DNA from 3 places in the Enterobacter cloacae complex sp. HYC074_NIDB genome. Region 3 is predicted to be linked to each of the others. Evidence: predicted binding sites of a transcription regulator. Region 3 holds the regulator's gene; each other region holds the start of a gene.
What was found. Region 3 encodes LexA, which represses DNA repair genes until DNA is damaged. Its sites were predicted from a motif close to TNCTGTATGTACATACAGNA; they were not measured.
Positions count from the first base shown of each region.

Region 1: sulA (SOS-induced cell division inhibitor SulA) is a predicted target of LexA. The motif match lies at 3,010-3,029, and genes of this name have one in related genera.
Region 2: sbmC (DNA gyrase inhibitor SbmC) is a predicted target of LexA. The motif match lies at 3,458-3,477, and genes of this name have one in related genera.

Region 1 covers NZ_CP114214.1:1,737,693-1,742,669, reverse strand. Annotated here, with positions in the region: gene O1724_RS08450 (YccF domain-containing protein) at 1-68, shown strand, start outside; gene yccS (YccS family putative transporter) at 87-2,249, shown strand; gene O1724_RS08440 (TfoX/Sxy family DNA transformation protein) at 2,206-2,832, opposite strand; gene sulA (SOS-induced cell division inhibitor SulA) at 3,050-3,559, shown strand; gene ompA (porin OmpA) at 3,916-4,968, shown strand.
Region 2 covers NZ_CP114214.1:3,045,146-3,050,122, reverse strand. Annotated here, with positions in the region: gene O1724_RS14840 (MBOAT family O-acyltransferase) at 1-212, shown strand, start outside; gene O1724_RS14835 (alginate O-acetyltransferase AlgX-related protein) at 228-1,313, shown strand; gene dacD (serine-type D-Ala-D-Ala carboxypeptidase DacD) at 2,202-3,374, shown strand; gene sbmC (DNA gyrase inhibitor SbmC) at 3,493-3,966, shown strand; gene O1724_RS14820 (FUSC family protein) at 4,058-4,977, shown strand, end outside.
Region 3 covers NZ_CP114214.1:391,727-396,703, reverse strand. Annotated here, with positions in the region: gene O1724_RS01925 (CsbD family protein) at 14-223, opposite strand; gene dinF (MATE family efflux transporter DinF) at 343-1,680, opposite strand; gene lexA (transcriptional repressor LexA) at 1,744-2,352, opposite strand; gene O1724_RS01910 (diacylglycerol kinase) at 2,461-2,829, opposite strand; gene plsB (glycerol-3-phosphate 1-O-acyltransferase PlsB) at 2,984-4,977, shown strand, end outside.

The DNA of each region.
Region 1 (4,977 bases), 1.3 Mb from region 3:
GCCGAGTTGTCCCGGTCGAAGTCGCGCAAGCCGCGCGTGAAGCCAATGCCCGTCGTCGTTTTCAGTAATAAGGACTGGCCGCTCTCATGCTAAGCCCCCTGCTTCGTCGCTATACATGGAACAGTAACTGGCTGTATAACGTCAGGATTTTTATCGCCCTCTGCGGCACCGTCGCTCTGCCGTGGTGGCTGAATGATGTGAAGCTCACCATCCCCCTCACGCTTGGGGTGGTGGCCGGTGCGCTGGCGGATCTCGACGACCGCCTGGCCGGTCGTTTGCGTAATCTGGTCATCACGCTGGTCTGCTTCTTTATTGCTTCCGCCTCCGTTGAGCTGCTTTTCCCGTGGCCCTGGCTGTTTGCCTTAGGGCTGACGGTGTCCACCAGCGGCTTCATTTTGCTCGGCGGCCTCGGGCAACGCTACGCCACTATCGCGTTTGGCGCCCTGCTGATTGCCATTTACACCATGCTGGGCGTCTCTCTTTACGAGCAGTGGTATCAGCAACCGGTCCTGCTGCTGTTGGGCGCTATCTGGTATAACCTGCTGACCTTAACCGGGCATCTTATTTTTCCGGTTCGTGCCTTACAGGACAACATTGCCCGCAGTTACGAACAGCTGGCCCACTATCTGGAGCTGAAATCCCGGCTGTTTGATCCGGATATTGAAGAGGACAGTCAGGCGCCCCTGTACGATCTGGCGCTGGCAAATGGCCAGCTGGTCGCCACGCTGAATCAGACCAAAGCGTCTCTGCTCACCCGTCTGCGCGGCGATCGCGGTCAGCGCGGTACACGGCGCACACTGCACTACTATTTTGTCGCCCAGGATATTCACGAGCGCGCCAGCTCCTCGCATGTGCAGTACGCTGACCTGCGCGAGAAATTCCGCTATAGCGACGTGATGTTCCGTTTCCAGCGCCTGCTGTCGATGCAGTCTCAGGCCTGCCAGCAACTTGCGCGCTCAATACTGCTGCGCACGCCCTATCAGCACGATCCGCGCTTTGAACGCGCATTCAGCCACCTGGATGCAGCGCTCGATCGCGTTCAGGCCAGTGGGACATCACCGGAACAGTTCAAAGCCCTGGGATTCCTGCTCAACAACCTGAGAGCCATTGATGCTCAGCTCGCCACCATTGAGTCTGAACAGGCGATGGCGATGCCGGGCAATGACGCTGACAACCAGCTTGCCGACGACAGTCTCAACGGTTTCAGCGATATGTGGCTGCGCCTGAGCCGTCATTTTACGCCGGAATCCGCCCTCTTTCGCCATGCGGTAAGGATGTCGCTGGTACTGTGCGTCGGCTACGCGTTTATCCAGATAACAGGATTGCACCACGGCTACTGGATCCTGTTGACCAGCCTGTTTGTCTGCCAGCCGAACTATAACGCTACCCGCCATCGGCTCGCGCTGCGTATTGTCGGGACATTAGTCGGGGTCGCCATCGGGCTGCCGGTGCTCTACTTTGTGCCATCCGTAGAAGGGCAACTGATCCTGATTGTGATTACCGGTGTACTGTTCTTCGCTTTCCGCAATGTGCAGTATGCCCACGCCACGATGTTCATCACGCTGCTGGTGCTGCTCTGCTTCAATCTGCTGGGTGAAGGCTTTGAGGTGGCCCTCCCCCGTGTGATTGACACGCTAATCGGCTGCGCCATCGCCTGGGCGGCGGTGAGTTTTATCTGGCCTGACTGGCGTTTCCGAAATTTACCGCGCGTGTCCGACAGAGCAATGAACGCCAACTGCCGCTACCTGGATGCTATTCTTGAGCAATACCATCAGGGTCGCGATAACCGTCTGGCCTATCGGATTGCCCGTCGCGATGCGCATAACACTGACGCAGAGCTGGCTTCCGTTGTCTCGAATATGTCAACTGAGCCGCGCGCTACGGCAGAAATCCGTGAGACAGCCTTCCGCCTGCTGTGTCTGAACCACACGTTCACCAGCTATATCTCTACCCTTGGCGCCCACCGAGAGAAACTGACGAATCCGGACATCCTGGCGCTGCTGGACGACGCCGTTTGCTACGTTGATGATGCGCTTCATCATCAACCTGCGGATGAGCCACGGGTTCACCAGGCACTGGATGAACTGGTGCAACGTATCGCACACCTTGATCCAGGCACCGACAACAAAGCTCCACTGGTCCTTCAGCAAATTGGCCTGCTTATCGCTTTGCTGCCGGAAATTTGTCGGCTGCGACAGCAGATCGCTACCTGGCGGAATGATGGCCCTGCGACTCAGGCAGCGCATTAAACCACTCCGTAAGCTCCCGGCGAATATCCGCCGGGAGTGCCGCTTCATGTAACCCTTCAATCGCGCCTTCAAGCGCGAACAATACCCGGATACTCAGCGCTTTATTCTTAGAGCGCATTTTCAGCCAGCTCGTCTTCGCCCCCAACTGTCGTAGCGTCTCTTCATTGGTAATGCCCGCCTCCATAAGCAGGACCTCAATCTGAAAGGTCAGGTTCGGCAGATCTTTAAGCCGGTTACGCTGATGGCGCTGGTAGCGCTCTTTCCTGGCGGCATCGAGCGCAAACGAGGAGAGCTGAAGCAGTTTTTCCCTGTTTTGCCACAGACCTTCGTCCACACGGTAGTAATTAAGCAGCACTGGGCGTCCTCGTTTCATCAGGGTCAGAAAAGAGGAAGCGTTTTTTACACAGTATTTTGCACTTTGCTCACAGGCGCGAAGGTACAGCTCGCCGTCAGACACCATCGCGAACACCGCTTCATCCACGGCCAGGGTATAACCGCCAAACAGGGCGCGATGATGAATTTCGCCCAGCGGAGAGAGGTATTCTTGAGATTGATAAATCCGCTCATAAGATATCTTTTTCATGATAATTCCATTAAAAATCATACAGTAACCACGATATTTCTTACTAACGGATCCGTTAGCAGGAAAATAGGCAACTTATTGCCGTTGGGCAAGATGATTTTTTCATGTTCACCAGGAATGGATGAAATTTGCGAGTCGCTTTCCGAAAATGAGGTTGATCTTTATGCATACAGGGGTTACTGTATATCTATACAGTAACTACAGGGCTGGAATGATTATGTACACTTCAGGCTATGCAAATCACTTAACACCTTCTACTTCTGCCGCAGGCAATGCTGCGCAGAATACTATCGGGCGTGAATCGACAGGGCTTATCAGTGAAGTGGTTTACCGTGAAGACCAGCCGCTGTTGACACAACTCTTACTCCTGCCGCTTTTGCAGCAGCTCGGGCAACAGTCTCGCTGGCAGCTCTGGCTGACGCCACAGCAAAAATTAAGTCGCGAATGGGTTCAGTCGGCTGGGCTGCCGTTAGCGAAGGTGATGCAGATTAATCAACTCTCCCCTTGCGATACGGTCGAGTCGATGGTCCGGGCATTACGTACCGGGAACTATAGCGTCGTGATTGGGTGGTTGCCTGAGGATCTGTCGCAAGAGGAACATTTGCGTCTGACTGAAGCGGCTGAAGAAGGTAACGCGATGGGTTTCATCATGCGGCCAGTTCGTGGAGATTCCTATCGCAGAGGACAACATCCCGGGCTAAAAATTCACTCAAATGTGTACCATTGAGTCATTTTAAGAGTTTTCCTGGAATTTTTTTCGACCGCAGTATGCAAAAAAAGTTCAACGCGCCAAAACTGCGGCAAGGCTTGTCTGACGCGGTTCTCGTTAATTTTACTGCACAAAATTCGTTCAAAAATTGTTAAATATTAGGTATACGGAACTTTTTTTTTCATATGCCTGACGGACTTCACACTTGTAAGTTTTCAGCTACGTTGTAGACTTTACATCGCCAGGGGTGCTCGGCCTAAGCCGAAGATATCGGTAGGTTTATATTTGACCACGCCCCCCGGTGAAGGATTTAACCGTGATTCCTCCGATGGAGATATTCATGGCAAATTTTGGATGATAACGAGGCGCAAAAAATGAAAAAGACAGCTATCGCGATTGCAGTGGCACTGGCTGGCTTCGCTACCGTAGCGCAGGCCGCTCCGAAAGATAATACCTGGTATGCAGGTGGTAAACTGGGCTGGTCTCAGTTCCATGACACCGGTTGGTACAACAGCAGCCTGAACAACGATGGCCCTACTCACGAGAGCCAGCTGGGTGCAGGTGCGTTCGGTGGCTATCAGGTTAACCCGTATGTTGGCTTTGAAATGGGTTACGACTGGTTAGGTCGTATGCCTTACAAAGGCGACAACGTAAATGGCGCTTTCAAAGCTCAAGGCGTACAGCTGACCGCTAAACTGGGTTACCCAGTAACTGACGATCTGGACGTGTACACCCGTCTGGGCGGCATGGTATGGCGTGCAGACTCCAGCAACAGCATCGCTGGTGACGACCACGACACGGGTGTTTCCCCAGTATTCGCTGGTGGCGTTGAGTGGGCAATGACCCGTGACATCGCTACCCGTCTGGAATACCAGTGGGTTAACAACATTGGTGACGGTGCTACCGTTGGCGTTCGTCCAGACAACGGCATGCTGAGCGTTGGTGTTTCTTACCGTTTCGGTCAGCAGGAAGATGCGCCAGTCGTAGCTCCAGCTCCGGCTCCAGCGCCAGAAGTACAGACCAAGCACTTCACTCTGAAGTCTGACGTTCTGTTCAACTTCAACAAAGCTACCCTGAAACCAGAAGGTCAGCAGGCACTGGATCAGCTGTACACCCAGCTGAGCAACCTGGATCCTAAAGACGGTTCTGTAGTGGTTCTGGGCTTCACCGACCGTATCGGTTCTGACGCTTACAACCAGGGTCTGTCTGAGAAACGTGCTCAGTCTGTAGTTGATTACCTGGTATCTAAAGGTATCCCAGCTAACAAGATCTCCCCACGTGGTATGGGCGAATCTAACCCAGTTACCGGTTCTACCTGTGACAACGTGAAACCACGCGCTGCACTGATCGACTGCCTGGCACCAGATCGTCGCGTAGAGATCGAAGTTAAAGGTATCAAAGACGTTGTAACTCAGCCTGCGGCATAAGTTATCGTC
Region 2 (4,977 bases), 2.1 Mb from region 3:
ATTTTGTGCCTCTGGGGGTTGCCGCATATGTGACACAAATGATGGCAATATTATTTGGTTTCTTTATTATATCTAGAAAAAACTCCATCGAAATGTTTACATCTTCGCGCTTGGGCTACCATACAGTAATGAAAACAGCTTTTGTTACAGTGCTTGGTCTTTATATGACATTACACACAACTAGTGCGGTTTTCTTGTATTTTAATTTTTAAAGATGGTGGTTATGAATGAAATGTAGGCTGAGGGTATTTGTGGTTATTGTTTTTATTTCTCTATTGATCGTTCCTGCAATTAATTTAACGCTTGGGCGAAATGCTATGCCAAAATCTTTCCCGGAAACCTTCAAAAAACTCTATAATCTGGATATAATCGAGTCATTTATCGGTTATGCAGGATATGCAATTGGCATGTCATCTGACCCAGGTAAGGTGGTTGTAGGGCATGACGGTTGGTTGTTTTTGGGGGATGACATATCATCCCCAATAACGACAAAAATCCGGGGTGTGGACGATAAAATAAATTCAACAATAAATGCAATTCACAACAATATGTATGAGTGGAATAATTTCTTTAAGCGATGCGGAGTGAAGGAATTTAGAGTTATAATTGGACCCGATAAGGACAGTGTTTATAGTGAAAAAACACCCGCTTGGAATAGGCAAAGTGATGAAAAAATACTAAAAACATTAACTGCGGGGCAAAATCTTCTATTTGTTAATACCTACGATGCTTTCAAAATTGCTAAATCAAAGTTCATTATGCCAATGTATTTCCATACCGATACTCACTGGAATGAGTTAGGTGCGGTAGTTGCATTCAGTGCTTTGGTTAAAACTCTTGATGGATCTGATCTTAATTTTCATGCTGAACCAACCGAAAATGATTTCTATCTTAAAAATAGCCGGGCCGGTGACTTAGCTGCATTTCTTCGTATTAATAAATTTATCGAGGATCAAGTTGTTTTGCACAAAGATAAGTCTATTGATAATTTAATTATAAAGAAGTATGATTTTGAATCGGGTAAGCTTATATCAAAATCAAAATTTTCACAAATTGGCGCTCCTTCATCACCAGTGCTGTTTATTTCAAATGGAGCGTTAAATAATGTAAAAGTACTATGGTTACGTGATTCATTTGGCACAGCGAAGTCTCCATTTATGGTGCAGGCGTTTAAGGAAACGCTCCAGGTTCATTATGGAAAAGTTGATGCTTCAACAATAAAAAATCTTGTTAAAGCTTTTAGACCTGATTATGTGTTTATAACTGGAGTTGAAAGAGATGCTTTGTCAGCATTTTATAGAAAGTCTTTGTAAATATTTTTCCATGCGTTTGATAACCGCGTCTGTTAATGTAGTTTAAGTTGGGAGTATGCTTAAAAATATTGATAAATCTGACTGTGAACATGTTTGTTAAGCAAATATAATAATTTCAACCTTGACGCAGGTTGTCGAGGTAAAAATAAACTTCCGTATATGCACTCCTTGAGCATTGTTTTGAAAGTGCACGAATTGGGACGCAGCGTAAGTAAAGTTTATGGTGAGGCAGGTATATCAGAATGAAGCTATTTCATTTGGGGAATGTTATCCAGCTTCATAATAGCTGAAGTGATAATAAAACAAATAATATTAGTTGAAAAACCTTCACTTGTGGCGAATGGTTAAAGATATTAAATCTCGAGTGGTATTTTCCCATAGCCCTTATCGAAAGTTCCAAAATCGATATGGAAAGTTAATTTTTTTCACTAAATACACGAGCTGTTGAACAAGTATTTTGAAATTAACTGGACGTCTGAATAACAATAGTAATATGAAATCAATAATTTTTGACTTTTTTCTCAGGTAGAACGATAACTAAAATCAGGAAAGCTAACCCAGAACCGATTTATTGAGCGTTTAAAAGAGGTTTCTTACAACGATACACAATTATCCACCACCTTATTGTAATGAATGAAGTAGGGGGAAATCAACAAGGCATGGAATAAATCTCTGGTGTTTATTCCAGTAATCTCATCCTGTTAAAAGTTGACGTCTCTATGGTAAACGATTGGGGTGAGCAGTCCGAACAAAAAGCACCGTCAGGCAAGAAATTTGCGAGATTTGTTCCGAAAAAATCTGCGTGCTGTCACATTTTTTTGCAATTAAGGCAGGTAACGACATCAGAACTTCCGTAAAAAGGTCATCGATTTTTACTGACCTGAGGATATACCGTTGAAACGCCGTCTGTTTATTGCTGTTTCTTTACTCGCTTCGAGTATTTCATCCTCGCTGGCTGCCGAGCCGCTGGATTTTTCACCTCAGCCGCCTGCCATCCAGGCTGGCTCCTGGGTATTGATGGATTACACCACGGGTCAAATCTTAACGGCGGGCAACGAACATCAGCAGCGCAATCCGGCGAGCCTGACCAAACTGATGACGGGGTACGTTGTCGATCGCGCCATTGATAGCCACCGCATCAGCCCCGATGACATTGTGACGGTCGGACGTGACGCCTGGGCAAAAGGCAATCCGGTCTTTGACGGTTCGTCGCTGATGTTTCTGAAGGAGGGCGATCGGGTTTCCGTGCGCGATCTCAGCCGCGGCCTGATTGTTGATTCCGGCAATGATGCCTGCGTGGCGCTGGCGGATCACGTGGCGGGCGGTCAGCCGCAGTTCGTCAGGATGATGAATGACTACGTTGAAAAGCTGAACCTGCGCGATACCCACTTCGAAACCGTACACGGGCTGGATGCACCGGGTCAGCACAGCTCCGCCTACGATCTCGCCGTGCTTTCCCGGGCCATCATTCACGGCGAGCCTGAGTTCTACCACATGTACAGCGAGAAGAGCCTGACCTGGAACGGCATCACCCAGCAGAACCGCAACGGCCTGCTGTGGGATAAGACCATGAACGTGGATGGCCTGAAAACGGGACACACCTCGGGCGCGGGCTTTAACCTGATTGCCTCCGCGGTGGACGGTCAGCGTCGACTGATTGCGGTGGTGATGGGGGCAGACAGCCCGAAAGGACGTGAAGATCAGGCGCGCAAGCTGCTGCACTGGGGACAGCAAAATTTTGATACGGTGCAGATCCTGCATAACGGTAAAAAAGTGGGAACCGAGCGCATCTGGTACGGCGATAAAGAGCAGATCGCGCTGGGCACGGATCAGGACTTCTGGCTGGCATTACCCAAATCGGAAGTGCCGAACATCAAGGCGAAATACGTGATGGATAAAAAAGAGCTGGAAGCGCCGATCGCAGCGCATCAGCGGGTAGGGGAGATCCAGCTGTACGATCGTGACAAGGTGGTCGCGCACTGGCCATTGGTTACGCTGGAAAGCGTTGAAAAGGGTGGACTTTTCTCCCGTCTTGGCGATTATCTGCATCATAAACTCTAACCTTTTCGGGCAGACTGGCAGTGTTGCGAGTCTGCTCACATAATAAACACTCCTGGATTGCCGATAATCTCGATTCTGCTTTACAGTGTATATATATACAGTAATAAACGGAGGCAGCATGGACTACAGCATCAGGCAGCAACAGAAACGTACGATTGCAGGCTTTCATCTCGTGGGGCCGTGGGAAAAGACGGTCAAGCAGGGATTTGAACAGCTGGTCATGTGGGTAGATGGTCGTCATATTCAGCCGCAGGAGTGGGTGGCCGTTTATTATGACAATCCGGATGACGTGCCGGCAGAAAAGCTCCGCTGCGTTACCGCCGTAACGGTAGTAGACGATTTCACTATTCCTGAAAACAGCGAAGGGGTGATGATGACCGAAATTGCTGCCGGAGAGTATGCTATTGCTGCCGCGCGCGTCGAAAATCATGATTTCGCCACGCCGTGGTATCAGTTCTTCAACTCCCTGCTGGAAGACAGCAAATTCCAGATTGCAGCAAAACCCTGCTTCGAACGCTATCTGAACGATGGCAATGCTGACGGCTACTGGGATATTGAGATGTTTGTACCGGTAGAGCACAAAGTGGGATAATCCTGCGAAACGCAGGGTTTTTCAGCCGGGCGCGATCCACCCGGCTGAAAACACAGTACAATTGTGGTTTGCCGTAGAGCTGGAGACGGGTGTGCGCCCCGACAAGTCATTAACCCCTTTTGAAATTCGGTTATACAAACATTATCGCGTGGTGCACGGTTGCCGCATTGCGCTGGCGTTTGTGTTGACCTTCGTACTGGTTCGTTTGCTGGATATCCCGGAAGGGACGTGGCCGCTGATCACGCTGGTGGTGGTGATGGGGCCGATCTCATTCTGGGGGAACGTGGTCCCGCGCGCTTTCGAACGCATAGGCGGTACCGTTTTAGGCTCAGCGCTTGGGCTTATTGCCCTGAAGCTGGAGCTGATTTCGTTTCCGTTCATGTTGCTGTGGTGCGCGGTGGCGATGTTTCTTTGCGGATGGCTGGCCCTTGGCAAGAAACCGTATCAGGCGCTGCTGATTGGCATTACGCTCGCGGTTGTGGTCGGCGCACCGGCGGGCGATATGACCACGGCATTGTGGCGAAGCGGGGACGTGATCCTCGGCTCGTTGCTCGCCATGCTGTTTACCGGCATCTGGCCGCAGCGCGCCTTCCTGCACTGGCGCATTCAGATGGCAAACTACGTCACGGCATTTAACCGGGTCTACCAGGCCGGGTTTTCGCCGAATCTGATTGAGCGTCCGCGGCTGGAAAAGCATCTGCAAAAAATCCTCAATGATGTGGTCAAAATGCGCGGGTTAATTACGCCAGCAAGCAAAGAAACCCATATCCAGAAAGCCATCTTTGAAGCTATTCAGACGGTCAGCCGTAATCTGGTCTGTATGCTTGAACTGCAAATCAATGCCCACTGGGCCTCACGCCCCAGCCATCTTCTGATGCTCAACGCGCATACGCTGAAAGAGACGCAGCAGATGACGCAACAAACCCTGCTGACCATCGCTCATGCGCTCTATGAAGGTAACCCGCAGCCGATACGGGCGAACAGCGAGCGGCTGAACGAAATCGTCGCCGA
Region 3 (4,977 bases):
GGGATAGTACCGGTTACCAGCGGTAGTCGTTACGGGTTTCCCAGTCTTTGACTTCGTTTTCCGCCTGATCTTTTTCGTAACCGTAGCGCTCCTGGATTTTACCTACCAGCTGATCGCGCTTACCTTCAATGACGGTCATATCGTCATCTGTCAGCTTACCCCACTGTTCTTTCGCTTTACCTTTGAATTGCTTCCAGTTGCCGCCGATTTCGTCTTTATTCATAATCGTGTCCTCGTGTTAAGCGTCTATGAGTATCGCCCGCTACGTTCTTTTCTGCTGGACGTGATTATTATTGTAGTTAAGGATTCGGTAGTTGTTTTTATATTCGGAATCTTTAACCGTTACGATATATCGTGCGGGGCTGGAAACCAGGTATTGTTTCGCCAGTGACGATGCCAGATAACGGCCAACGAAAGGCCACGCAGTGAGAGAAAGACCGCCAACGCCAGCCACAGACCATGATTGCCGAGATACGGCAGGGTCAGCAGCGTCAGGCCGAACCCCGCCGCCGCGACGGCCATGCTGTTGCGCATCTCCGCCCCTCGCGTCGCACCAATAAACATGCCGTCCAGCAAATAGCACCACACGCCCACCACCGGTAATACTACCTGCCAGAGGATGTAGCGATCGGCCAGCTCACGTAGCGCGGGCAACGAGGTGAGTAGCGCGACAATATGCTCACCAAAACAGGCGTACACCAGAGCAAAGACCAGCGCCACCAGGCCCGCCTGACGACAGGCAGCACGCCAGACCTCACGTAACTGGCCGCTTTCACGCGCGCCATAGGCCTGCCCTGAATGCGCCTCGACGGCGTAAGCAAAACCATCCAGCGCGTAAGCGGTAAAGGTCAGTAACGTCATGAGCACTGCGTTGACTGCGACGATTTCAGGCCCAAGACGCGCACCAAAAACGGTTAAGGCGCCAAAGCAGAGTTGCAGCAGGAGCGAACGGAGCATGATGTCGCGATTAAGCGCCAGCAGCTTACGAATGTTGCCGCGCCAGGCCGATTTCAGCAGATCCAGGGTGATACCGCGCATCGCCAGTACGCGCCAGACCATTCCCAAACCAATTAGCAGCGTACCGTACTCGGCAATCGCCGTGGCCAGCGCCGCGCCCCGGACGTTCATGTGCAGCCCCATCACCAGCCACAGATCGAGCATAATGTTAAGCAGGTTGCCCACCACCAGCAGGATCACCGGCGCGCGGGCGTACTGCACGCCCAGCAGCCAGCCCAGCAGGACCAGGTTTGCCAGTGAAGCGGGCGCGCTGAGCCAGCGAATTTCGAGGAACCGCCGGGCCTGTTCCAGTACGGCATCGCTGCCGCCTACAATATGGAGCGCAAGATCAATCAGCGGCGTACGCAACAGAACGATTAACGCGCCGGCACCGAATGCCAGAATGAGCGGCTGAACCAGCGCACGCGCCAGACGCAGGGGATCTTTTGCACCATACGCCTGGGCCGTCAGGCCCGTCGTACTCATGCGCAGAAAAAGCAGCAGCATAAAGAGAAAGCTGGTCGCCGTTGCGCCGATCGCGACGCCGCCGAGATAAATCGGCGAATCGAGATGCCCGATAACCGCCGTATCCACCAGCCCAAGCAGAGGAACGGTAATATTGGAAAAAATCATCGGTAGCGCAAGACGCCACAACGCCTTATCGGCAGAAGTTAGCAATGCCATGGAAATTACCGGAATCAGAAAACAGGCCAGGCTGTAGAGGAACTACAGCCTGTCAGGAAGAGATTACAGCCATTCACCGTTGCGGATAACGCCGACCGCCAGTCCTTCAATAGAGAAGCTCTGCTCGCGGAGATCCACCACAATCGGGGAGAATTCATTGTTTTCAGGCAGAAGCTGCACGGTATTGCCTTGTTTCTTCAGGCGCTTAACCGTCACTTCATCATCAATGCGCGCCACCACGACTTGCCCGTTACGCACGTCCTGCGTTTTGTGTACCGCCAGCAGATCGCCATCCAGAATACCGATATCTTTCATGGACATTCCGCTAACGCGCAGCAGGAAATCGGCGCTCGGCTTGAACATGCCTGGATCAACCTGATAGTGCCCTTCGATGTGCTGCTGCGCCAGCAGAGGTTCACCTGCCGCTACGCGACCCACCAGCGGAATACCGCTCTCTTCTTCCACCAGCAGACGAATACCGCGTGAGGCGCCGGAAACAATCTCAATCACGCCCTTACGCGCCAGCGCTTTAAGGTGCTCTTCGGCAGCATTAGGAGAACGGAAGCCCAGACGCTGCGCAATTTCTGCACGCGTGGGTGGCATACCCGTCTGGCCGATATGATCCCGAATGAGATCAAACACCTCTTGCTGCCTGGTCGTTAACGCTTTCATACCGCCCCCTGGGTGTATATACAGTTATGCTGTGAGTATATACAGTCAAAGGCGATTTTGGAACCAAAAACTGCACAAAAAACCAGGGACTTAATTATTCCTCGAGGCTCATCGGAAATGCGACCAAAGCAGCGTGACCCAGGTGATCGCCGCAGTGATAATCGCCAGCAGTACGGCAGCGGAACCCATGTCTTTCGCCCGGCCAGACAATTCATGGAATTCCGACCCGATTCGGTCAACAACGGCCTCAATAGCGCTATTAAGAATTTCCACTATCATCACCAGAAAGACAGATCCGATGAGCAGTACGCGGGTGATAGCATCAACATCAAGGAAGCAGGCGATGACAACGGCAACGATTGCAGCAACCGCCTCCTGGCGGAAAGCGGCTTCATTAACCCATGCAGCGCGGAAACCTTTCCATGAATAACCGGCAGCTTTAATGATTCGAGTTAACCCAGTGGTATTATTGGCCATTAAAAGAACCTTTTATGATAAATAGCGTCTGTAACTAAAGCCGCAGCGCGTTTTGCTGCAACCTGAAGTATGACGGGTAACAACAGAAATTTTGCGCGCTTTCTGTTATCCTTGCGCCGCAATTGCATTATTAACCAGAGGCTTTACATCGTTTATGTCCGGCTGGCCACGAATTTACTACAAATTACTTAATTTACCATTAAGCGTCCTGGTAAAAAGTAAGTCTATCCCAGCAGAACCTGCGCTGGAATTAGGGCTCGATACGTCGCGCCCTATTATGTACGTTTTGCCTTATAACTCGAAGGCAGACCTGCTGACGCTTCGCGCTCAATGTCTGGCGCACGATTTACCTGACCCACTTGAACCGCTGGAAGTCGACGGTACGCTGCTGCCACGCTACGTGTTCATCCATGGCGGGCCGCGCGTGTTCACCTATTACACGCCGAAAGAAGAGTCCATTAAGCTGTTCCATGATTACCTCGATCTGCACCGCAGCAACCCCGATCTGGACGTGCAGATGGTGCCGGTGTCGGTGATGTTTGGCCGTCGTCCGGGGCGCGAAAAAGGGGAAGAGAACCCGCCGCTGCGTATGCTCAACGGCATTCAGAAGTTTTTCGCCGTCTCCTGGCTGGGACGCGACAGTTTTGTCCGCTTCTCACCTTCCGTTTCACTGCGCCGCATGGCGGATGAACACGGCACTGACAAAATCATTGCGCAAAAGCTGGCGCGCGTTGCGCGTATGCACTTTGCACGTCAGCGTCTGGCGGCCGTTGGACCACGTCTCCCGGCACGTCAGGATCTGTTCAACAAGCTGCTGGCTTCCAAAGCGATTGCCCGTGCCGTAGAAGATGAAGCGCGCAGCAAGAAAATTTCGCACGAGAAAGCGCAGCAAAACGCAATCGCGCTGATGGAAGAGATCGCCGCGAACTTCTCCTACGAGATGATTCGCCTCTCTGACCGTATCCTCGGCTTCACGTGGAACCGCCTCTATCAGGGGATTAACGTCCACAACGCCGAACGCGTGCGTCAGTTAGCGCACGACGGCCACGAGATTGTCTATGTGCCCTGCCACCGCAGCCACATGGACTACTTGTTGCTCTCTTACGTGCTCTATCACCAGGGGTTGGTGCCACCGCATATTGCTGCCGGTATCAACCTGAACTTCTGGCCAGCAGGCCCGATTTTCCGCCGTCTGGGTGCGTTCTTCATTCGTCGTACCTTTAAAGGTAACAAGCTTTACTCCACCGTCTTCAGGGAGTATCTGGGCGAGCTGTTCAGCCGCGGTTATTCTGTGGAGTACTTTGTTGAAGGCGGTCGCTCGCGTACCGGTCGTCTGCTCGATCCAAAGACCGGCACGCTGTCGATGACCATTCAGGCCATGCTGCGTGGCGGTACCCGTCCTATCACGCTGGTGCCGATTTACATCGGTTATGAACACGTGATGGAAGTGGGCACCTACGCGAAAGAGCTGCGCGGTGCGACTAAAGAGAAAGAGAGTCTGCCGCAGATGCTGCGTGGGCTGAGTAAATTGCGCAACCTCGGCCAGGGATACGTGAACTTTGGCGAGCCCCTGCCGCTGATGACATATCTGAACCATCATGTTCCGGAGTGGCGCGAGTCTATCGATCCTATCGAAGCGGTACGTCCGGCCTGGCTGACGCCAACGGTCAACGGCATTGCATCCGAGCTGATGGTACGCATCAACAATGCTGGTGCGGCAAACGCCATGAACCTGTGTTGTACTGCGCTTCTGGCCTCTCGCCAGCGTTCACTGACCCGCGAACAGCTGACCGAGCAGATTGACTGCTACCTGGATATCATGCGCAACGTGCCGTATTCCGTGGATTCGACCGTGCCGTCTGCCACCGCCAGCGAGCTGATCGATCACGCGTTGCAGATGAACAAGTTCGAAGTCGAGAAAGATACGATTGGTGACATCATCATTCTGCCGCGCGAGCAGGCCGTGCTGATGACCTACTACCGTAATAACATCACGCACATGCTGATGCTGCCGTCGCTGATGGCGGCCATTATTACCCAGCACCGCCGTATTTCACGTCAGGAGCTGCTGCGCCATATTCAGGCCATCTACCCGATGCTGAAAGCGGAGCTGTTCCTGCGCTGGAGTAAGGATGAACTGGCGGCAGA